One region of the Psychrosphaera ytuae genome, then DNA from elsewhere that is predicted to be linked to it. Evidence: predicted binding sites of a transcription regulator. Region 1 holds the regulator's gene; the other holds the start of a gene.
What was found. Region 1 encodes FliA, which starts transcription of late flagellar genes. Its sites were predicted from a motif close to CTAAAGNTNNNNNNNNNNNNGCCGATA; they were not measured.

Region 2: the regulator FliA is predicted to act here: its motif matches at 1,361-1,387, upstream of J1N51_RS13290 (DUF3530 family protein).

What each region holds. Positions count from the first base shown of each region.
Region 1 is NZ_CP072110.1:3,152,769-3,156,619, forward strand. It holds gene flhF (flagellar biosynthesis protein FlhF) at 1-654, shown strand, start outside; gene J1N51_RS13860 (MinD/ParA family protein) at 647-1,501, shown strand; gene J1N51_RS13865 (RNA polymerase sigma factor FliA) at 1,512-2,234, shown strand; gene cheY (chemotaxis response regulator CheY) at 2,309-2,692, shown strand; gene J1N51_RS13875 (protein phosphatase CheZ) at 2,713-3,456, shown strand; gene J1N51_RS13880 (chemotaxis protein CheA) at 3,474-3,851, shown strand, end outside.
Region 2 is NZ_CP072110.1:3,019,325-3,023,175, reverse strand. It holds gene J1N51_RS13300 (Na+/H+ antiporter NhaC family protein) at 1-146, opposite strand, end outside; gene hemH (ferrochelatase) at 229-1,308, opposite strand; gene J1N51_RS13290 (DUF3530 family protein) at 1,436-2,380, shown strand; gene djlA (co-chaperone DjlA) at 2,402-3,277, opposite strand; gene J1N51_RS13280 (LPS-assembly protein LptD) at 3,474-3,851, shown strand, end outside.

The sequences.
Region 1 (3,851 bases):
GGCGTTTATTCACTTGTCGGCCCAACGGGGGTTGGCAAAACTACAACGATTGCAAAGCTTGCTGCTCGATTCGCACAAATTCACGGAGCGGATAAGGTTGGCCTGATAACAACCGATAGCTTTAGAATTGGTGCGTTAGAGCAGCTAGCAACCTATGCCAAAATCCTTGGCTGCCCATTAAAGCAAGCGAAGGACACTGAGCAACTGTCAGAAGCGATTTATCAGTTACGCGACAAAAAGCTATTGCTAATTGACACTGCTGGTATGTCACAACGTGACATTAAATTGACAGAGCGCCTTAACCACCTATTGACCCGTTCTCGCGTTAATATCAAAAATTACCTCGTATTATCCGCGACGTCACAAATGAGTGTTTTGCAAGAAAGTGTGCAACATTTTAAAACAATTCCACTATCTGGCTGTATCTTTACTAAAATAGATGAGTCATTGAGTTTAGGAGAGTTGATTAGTGTTGCAATTCACAACCGTTTACCAATTGGTTATTTAACCAACGGTCAACGAGTGCCTGAGGACATAAGGGTTGCAAATGCCGACAAAATTGTGCAAAAAGCTAATCAGCTATATGAACTTAAACAAAAAGTTTCTAACAAAAAGAATAAGGTAGTGCCAAAAGCAGTAGGCATGTATGATTAGTGATAACACTCTCGATCAAGCTAGCGGTTTACGAAATATGTCGATAGCGAAAAAAACAAAAGTCGTTGCAGTAACAGGTGGAAAAGGCGGTGTTGGCAAGACCAGTGTCTCACTTAACACCGCGATAGCGCTGGCGCAATCTGGCCAAAATGTACTGGTATTGGACGCCGATTTGGGCCTAGCAAACTGTGACGTTATGTTAGGTTTGCGTGTTCATAAAAATTTATCCCACGTTTTATCTGGCGAGGCTGAACTTGACGATATTCTTGTCGAAGGTCCTCACGGTATAAAAATTGTTCCGGCGACCTCGGGCTCCATCGATATGGTGGAATTATCTCCTGCCCAACACGCTGGACTAATCCGTGCGTTTAGCGAAATGAAAACCCCAGTCGATGTGTTTATTGTCGATACTGCTGCGGGTATTTCAGATATGGTTTTATCCTTTTCAAGAGCGTCTCACGAAGTTTTGGTCGTTGTTTGTGACGAACCTACCTCGATCACAGATGCATACGCGCTAATCAAAGTACTTAATCGCGACCACGGTGTAAGCAAATTTAAAGTCGTTGCTAACATGGTTCGCACTATCAAAGAAGGCCAAGACCTTTTCAAAAAGTTAACCTTGGTTACCGACCGCTTTTTAGAGGTAAACCTGGAACTTACTGCTATTATTCCTTTTGATGATAATTTGAGAAAAGCGGTTCGTCGTCAACGCGCAATTGTTGATGCTTTTCCGCGCTCACCTTCGGCTGTCGCATTTAAAACGCTGGCGGCTAAGATTAATAAGTGGCCTGCGCCAAGTCATGCGTCTGGTAACTTAGAGTTTTTTTTAGAGCAACTTGTCAACTAAGAGGTCACTGTTGAACAATAAAGTAGCATCAGCCTACGAAGCTCAACAAACACTGACGGACACAGTGGAAAAGCACGCTGTACTAGTAAAAAGGATTGCTCATCATTTGGCGGCTCGGCTGCCTGACAGCGTACTAGTTGAAGACTTAATTCAAGCCGGCATGATTGGTTTGATAGAGGCATCAAAAAACTTTGATCACAGTAAAGGCGCAAGTTTTGAGACCTTTGCCGGGATCAGAGTGCGTGGTGCTATGCTCGACGAAATTAGAAAAGGGGATTGGACACCGCGTTCGGTCCACAGAAACGCTCGACTTATAGCGGACAAAATCAACGAATTAGAATCTCAACTCGGTAGGGATGTCAAAGATGCCGAAGTCGCAAAGGCACTTGAGATGCCAATCGATCAATATTACTCCATGGTTAAAGACGCGGCCGCAGGTAAGGTCATAGGCATTGAGGACCTTGGAGTGAGTGAAGATGTGGTGTCTTGGGGCGTTGATGAAGACGCAGATGAGACATACGGAGAGTTAGAAAAATCGGCCTTCTATCACAATCTCGCAGAAATGATAAAGTCGCTTCCTGAACGAGAAGCACTAATTTTGTCGCTTTATTATGATGATGAGCTAAATTTAAGAGAGATAGGCTCGGTATTGAATGTAAGTGAGTCACGAGTTAGCCAAATTCACAGCCAAGCAATGTTGAGGTTGAAGGCAAGAATGAAAGATTGGCAGTAAATAAACTTGTAACTTGGTTATTTTTATTAATAATAATTACTGTATTTTAATAATTTACCTCACTGGAGGATGCTTTGGATAAGAATATGAAAATTCTTGTTGTTGACGACTTTTCAACAATGAGAAGAATCATCAAAAACCTGCTTCGCGATTTGGGCTTCACAAATGTTTCAGAAGCAGATGACGGCAGCACTGCATTACCGATGCTTCAAAACGGTGATTTCGACTTTGTCGTAACAGACTGGAACATGCCGGGAATGCAAGGAATCGACTTGCTACGAGAGATTCGTAAAGACGAAAAACTTAAACACATGCCTGTCATGATGGTTACAGCGGAAGCGAAAAAAGAGCAGATCGTTGCGGCTGCGCAAGCGGGCGTAAACGGCTATATCGTTAAACCTTTCACTGCGGCGACTTTGAAAGGCAAGCTGGACAAAATTTTCGAACGTCTAGAATAATCTAGCCATAAGGAGTCGATATGTCTTCAAAGGCAACTCCGCAGATTAGTCTTGATGACGCTAAAGCGCTGGTGGCAGCGCTTGAAGCGGGTGAAAACGAGTCTGCCAACGAAATAGTTAAAAGGTTAACAAATCAAGAGAACCGTGAACTCTTTGATGAGGTTGGTAAGCTAACTCGTCAACTCCACGATTCGTTACGTAACTTTCAACTCGATCCTAAGATCGCAAATTTGGCGACGGACTATATTCCTGATGCTAAAGAGCGCCTGAACTACGTAATGAATATTACGGAGGAGGCCGCAAACAAAACGATGGATGCGATCGATGCGAGTTTACCTTTAGCCGATAAAATAAATAGTGACGTTGCGAGGCTAAAACCCGAGTGGGAAAAGCTAATGCAACGACAAATAGAATTGGGCGAATTTAAGTCTCTGTGCTATAGCATTAATGACTTTATGCAACAAGCTGAAACAGATACGGCAAAAATTCACTCACTAATGACAGAAATTTTGTTAGCACAAGACTTCCAAGACCTAACGGGTCAGGTGATTAAACGAGTAATCGAACTTGTGCAAGAAGTTGAAGAAAGTTTGATTCATCTACTAACGGTATTTGGTGAACCAAGTTCAACTGCGACTAATGAAGCGAAAAAACCAGCCGATAAAAACGGTGCTGAGGGTCCAATCATTGATGCAGAAACTCGTGAAGATGCGGTTTCGAGCCAAGATGAAGTGGATGACCTGTTATCTAGTTTAGGTTTTTAGATTAGGGGAGATGCCGAATGGCATTGGACGTGGATCAAGAGATACTCCAGGACTTCTTAATTGAAGCCGCTGAAATACTGGAGTTGTTATCAGAAGAATTGGTTGAACTGGAAAATGATCCAGAAAATGCTGATTTGTTAAACTCAATTTTCCGAGGCTTTCACACTGTTAAAGGTGGTGCGGGCTTCTTAGCATTAACCAATTTAGTTGATGCCTGTCACGGTGCGGAAAACGTTTTCGATATACTCCGAACCGGAAAGCGAAGCGTTACGCCAGAATTGATGGACGTAATCTTACAGGCTCTTGATACCGTCAACGAGATGTTTGAACAAGTTAAGCAAGGAGATCAACCAGATCCTGCTGACCCAGAACTTCTCGCTGCTCTACACCGCTAT
Region 2 (3,851 bases), 130 kb from region 1:
GCTGGGATGATAGCGACAGGAGCCGGTAATTGATAAAACGCGTACTCAACGCCTTGAGACTGTAAATAAATCCCAGTTCCCAAAAACAATAAAATAAAAAGGCCAAGCGGTAATAGCGCCCAGCCCGACTGTGATTGATTAGTCATTTGGCTCCCTTTCAAAGCATCATTTCAAAATCAAAAGCCAAATTTAACACAAGGACGTTTAAACTTATAGACGTCCAAACGTTTATTTTGACTTATTTAATCGTACTTGTTCAGCACGCTGATGACGCAACTTAGTGTCAGCGTTAATCTCCCAACCAGAGATTTGCTGTTCAACGATATCTACCAAAGCATCGATATGACCTTTGTCATCATTTAGACACTCGATATATTCGTAACGCTGCCCCCCAGCTTCCATAAAGTATTCGTGATTCTCTTCGCCGATTTCTTCAATCGTTTCCAAACAATCAGCAGAAAAACCAGGGCACATAACTTGAACGGATTTCACCCCTTGTTCAGGTAATCCTTTTAGAGTTTCATCTAGGTATGGTTTTACCCATTCTTCTTTGCCAAAGCGCGATTGAAAACAAGTCATGTATTCGTCTTTGTCTAACCCGAGTCGTTCAGCTAACAGACGAGAGGTTTTGTGGCATTGACAAGCGTAAGGGTCGCCATTATGCCAATAGCGGGCCGGAATCCCGTGATACGAAAAGATTAATTTGTCGGCTCGGCCATGTTCCTGCCAGTGAGCTTTAACTTTATTAACCAAAGCATTGAGCCACTTTTCTGAGTCGGTATAGTGATTTACAAAGCGAAGCTCTGGAATAAATCTGGTTTTGCGAAGAACTTCAGCTACTGCATCAAATGTCGATGCGGTTGTTGTTGCGGAGTATTGCGGGTACAAAGGCACAACGACAACTTTTCTGGCTCCGCGATTTAACAAGCCTGTTAGTTTACTTTCTATTGACGGATTGCCATATCGCATTGCGAAATCAACGATAATGTCCGAGCGATTTTCTAACCTCTTAGCCACACCGTTAGATATCGCTTCAGTATTGAACATCAATGGTGAGCCGCGCTCGGTCCAAACTGTTTTGTATGCTCCCGCAGAACGCCTTGAGCGAAACGGTAAAATAACCCCGTTTAGCACCATCCACCAAATAACTCTAGGCACCTCTACCACTCTAGGATCAGACAAAAACTCTTTCAAATAGGGCTTTAAAGCGCCTGGCGTAGGCGCATCAGGAGTACCAAGATTGGTAAACAATACTCCTATTTTGTCTTTTTGTTGGTGACTAAAATCTGGATTATTTGTGTACTTCATTATGTTCTCTTCTTTAATATAACGAGAGGTATACGCGCTATTATTAAAATGGTTTCAGAATTTTTTCATTCTGCCGATAAATATTAACGAGTTGAGCCAAGTATTGAGATTTATTATGTATTTTAGCGTGTTAAAAACATTTTTGCTGATTAGTTTAATGTTTTTTGCTGTCGAAACTCGAAGCAATAATGCGCCATTACAAGTCCCTACACAACACGCTGAATGGCTATACCAAGATTTACAACGGTTCTTACCTGATCATCAAATTCAAACACTCCAAACAGCTCAAGAGCAAGCCTTTATTGCTCTTGTAAAGGAACAAACCACTGGTATTCCAAAAGGTGTAGCGTTTTTAATACCAGATTTCAGCCAGGGTATTTTAAAACAAGCAGCCCTAAGTAACTTGTATCAAACGCTAAATGATTACGGCTGGACAAATGTATTGCTTACGACACCTCATTACGAAGACATTCAGCAAGCTAACATTGTTTTGTCTGATGAATCGGCACAATCCTCAGTAGATAGCGCACCAACAGTAACAGGTGAGAGTCAACCTGCAGCACCTAGCGATACCTCTCAAGAAGCGCCTTCGGAACAAATTCAAAAAGTGTCCTCGCAAAACCTTGCGCTTACCACTCAAACAATGGGCCAAATCGCGTTAGATTTGCAACAGCGTGTAGCGGCTGCAGTAGAGTTTGCAGGGCAATTCCCTGGCTTTTATCTGATGGTGTGTGAGGGTAAATCTTGTCCGTTACTTGTCGACCTAATTGCAGAGCAAAAAGTACCTCGCCCTGACGCATTGGTCATGTTAAGCGGTCACGCGCTTGGTCAAACTGCCAATCGAAATTTTGCTGAAGCAATCAGCCTCACGGATTTTCCGGTACTTGATTTACGCCAGGCGTGGGACAATCGTTGGTTAGAGGATAATTTTGAATGGCGCAGAAAAGTCGCTCGAAAGAACTTCAAAACCGACTTTAGACAACGCAAACTCAACAGCTATTACGACTACTACGGTCAAGAACGTCGAGTCGTTAAAGAAATCTACGGTTTTCTTCACACGGTAGGAATGTAATCCAGCCCACCCAATAAAGCTTTATAGTTTGCGGGCTTTTTTTACGATTTCGTAAGCTGCTTGAATGTCCTGCGTTTTTTGTTTTGCCACTTCCATCATTTCTGGTGGCAGGCCCTTAGCGACCAGCTTATCTGGATGATTTTGAGCCATTAACTTTTTATAAGCTCGCTTTATATCGCGACTTGAATCCCGCTCCGAAACGCCTAGCACTGCATAAGCATCGAGCAAACTCGGCTCTTCTGAGGCAGCTTGGCGTTGCTGCTGGTGTTCTTGATGCTCTCGGTATTGCTGCCTGCGATCGTACTTTTTGTATTTTTCTTGTTGCGCTTTTTTGTATTGTTGAAAGCGAATTTCTGCTTCCCACATCGCAATGAGTTGCTTCAAGCTTCTTTGGTTAAAGCCGAGCTGCTTAGCTACTTTTTCAAGTAACTCATATTCAGCTTGTTCTAATACAGCGTCGCAGTAAGCTGTTTGAATTTGAATCTCTAGAAAAAACTGGCACAAGTCTTTTCGATCACCAAACTGTGATTTAAATTGGTTGAGCTTCTTTTTCAGAGGGAAACCAAGTAACTTACCTTCGCGAAAAGCGCTTTTGGCCTCTTCAATTTGACTTGGTGATAAGCGCATCTGCGCCATAAAATCCGTTGCGGTTTGGATGTGTTCTGGTGTGACTCTGCCACTAGCCTTAGCTACATGGCCCATAACCGAAAACGTTGTGTAAAAAAAGATCGACTGTTTGCCGTCAGAACCGACTAAAAACGCCTCGACATTTCCCTTGTCTTTGATCCTTTGTAAGGCCTGATCAAATAAGTGGCCAATCGCACATCCAACAATTGCCCCAATCACGTGTCGAATCAATAAATAACCAAAGACTGTACCTGCTATTTTTCCTATCACAACGTCCTACTTCAATCTGTTCTAAAAATTGGTCAATAAAATACTGCTTGCCAAGCTGTGATACGTAGTATATCGCAAAAAATTCGTATAGAATTCATCAGTTACTAATATTTATTTTTCTGCCAGCGTTATTAGCATATTTCACGAGCATATTTCATGCCTCTGGCAACAAGCAACTTAATAGGTTTACTGTAATTTGAAACTGAGTTTATTATCTTCAATCGGTGTGACGCTTCTGTGTATTTTCTCTAGCGCAGCCGCCGCCAATTACCAGTGCCAACTTGCTGATTTAGAAAAAACCCAGCAAAAACAGAACCCATTCCTAAAGAAATTAAACCTTCCCAAGGATACCATCATTGTCGAAAGCGATGAAAACGATGTCGTTCACGGTGAGCAAATCACTTTTAAAGGCAATGTCGTTATTTATCAGCAAAGCCAAACTGTACTGGCAAATCAAGCAGTTTATAAAGAAAAACAATCTCAGTTTCTAGCCGAAGGTAACGTTAAGCTCAACTCTTCTGCCGCTACGGTTGAAGGCGAATCAATTTTCATTGATGAGAAAAATAAAGACTTC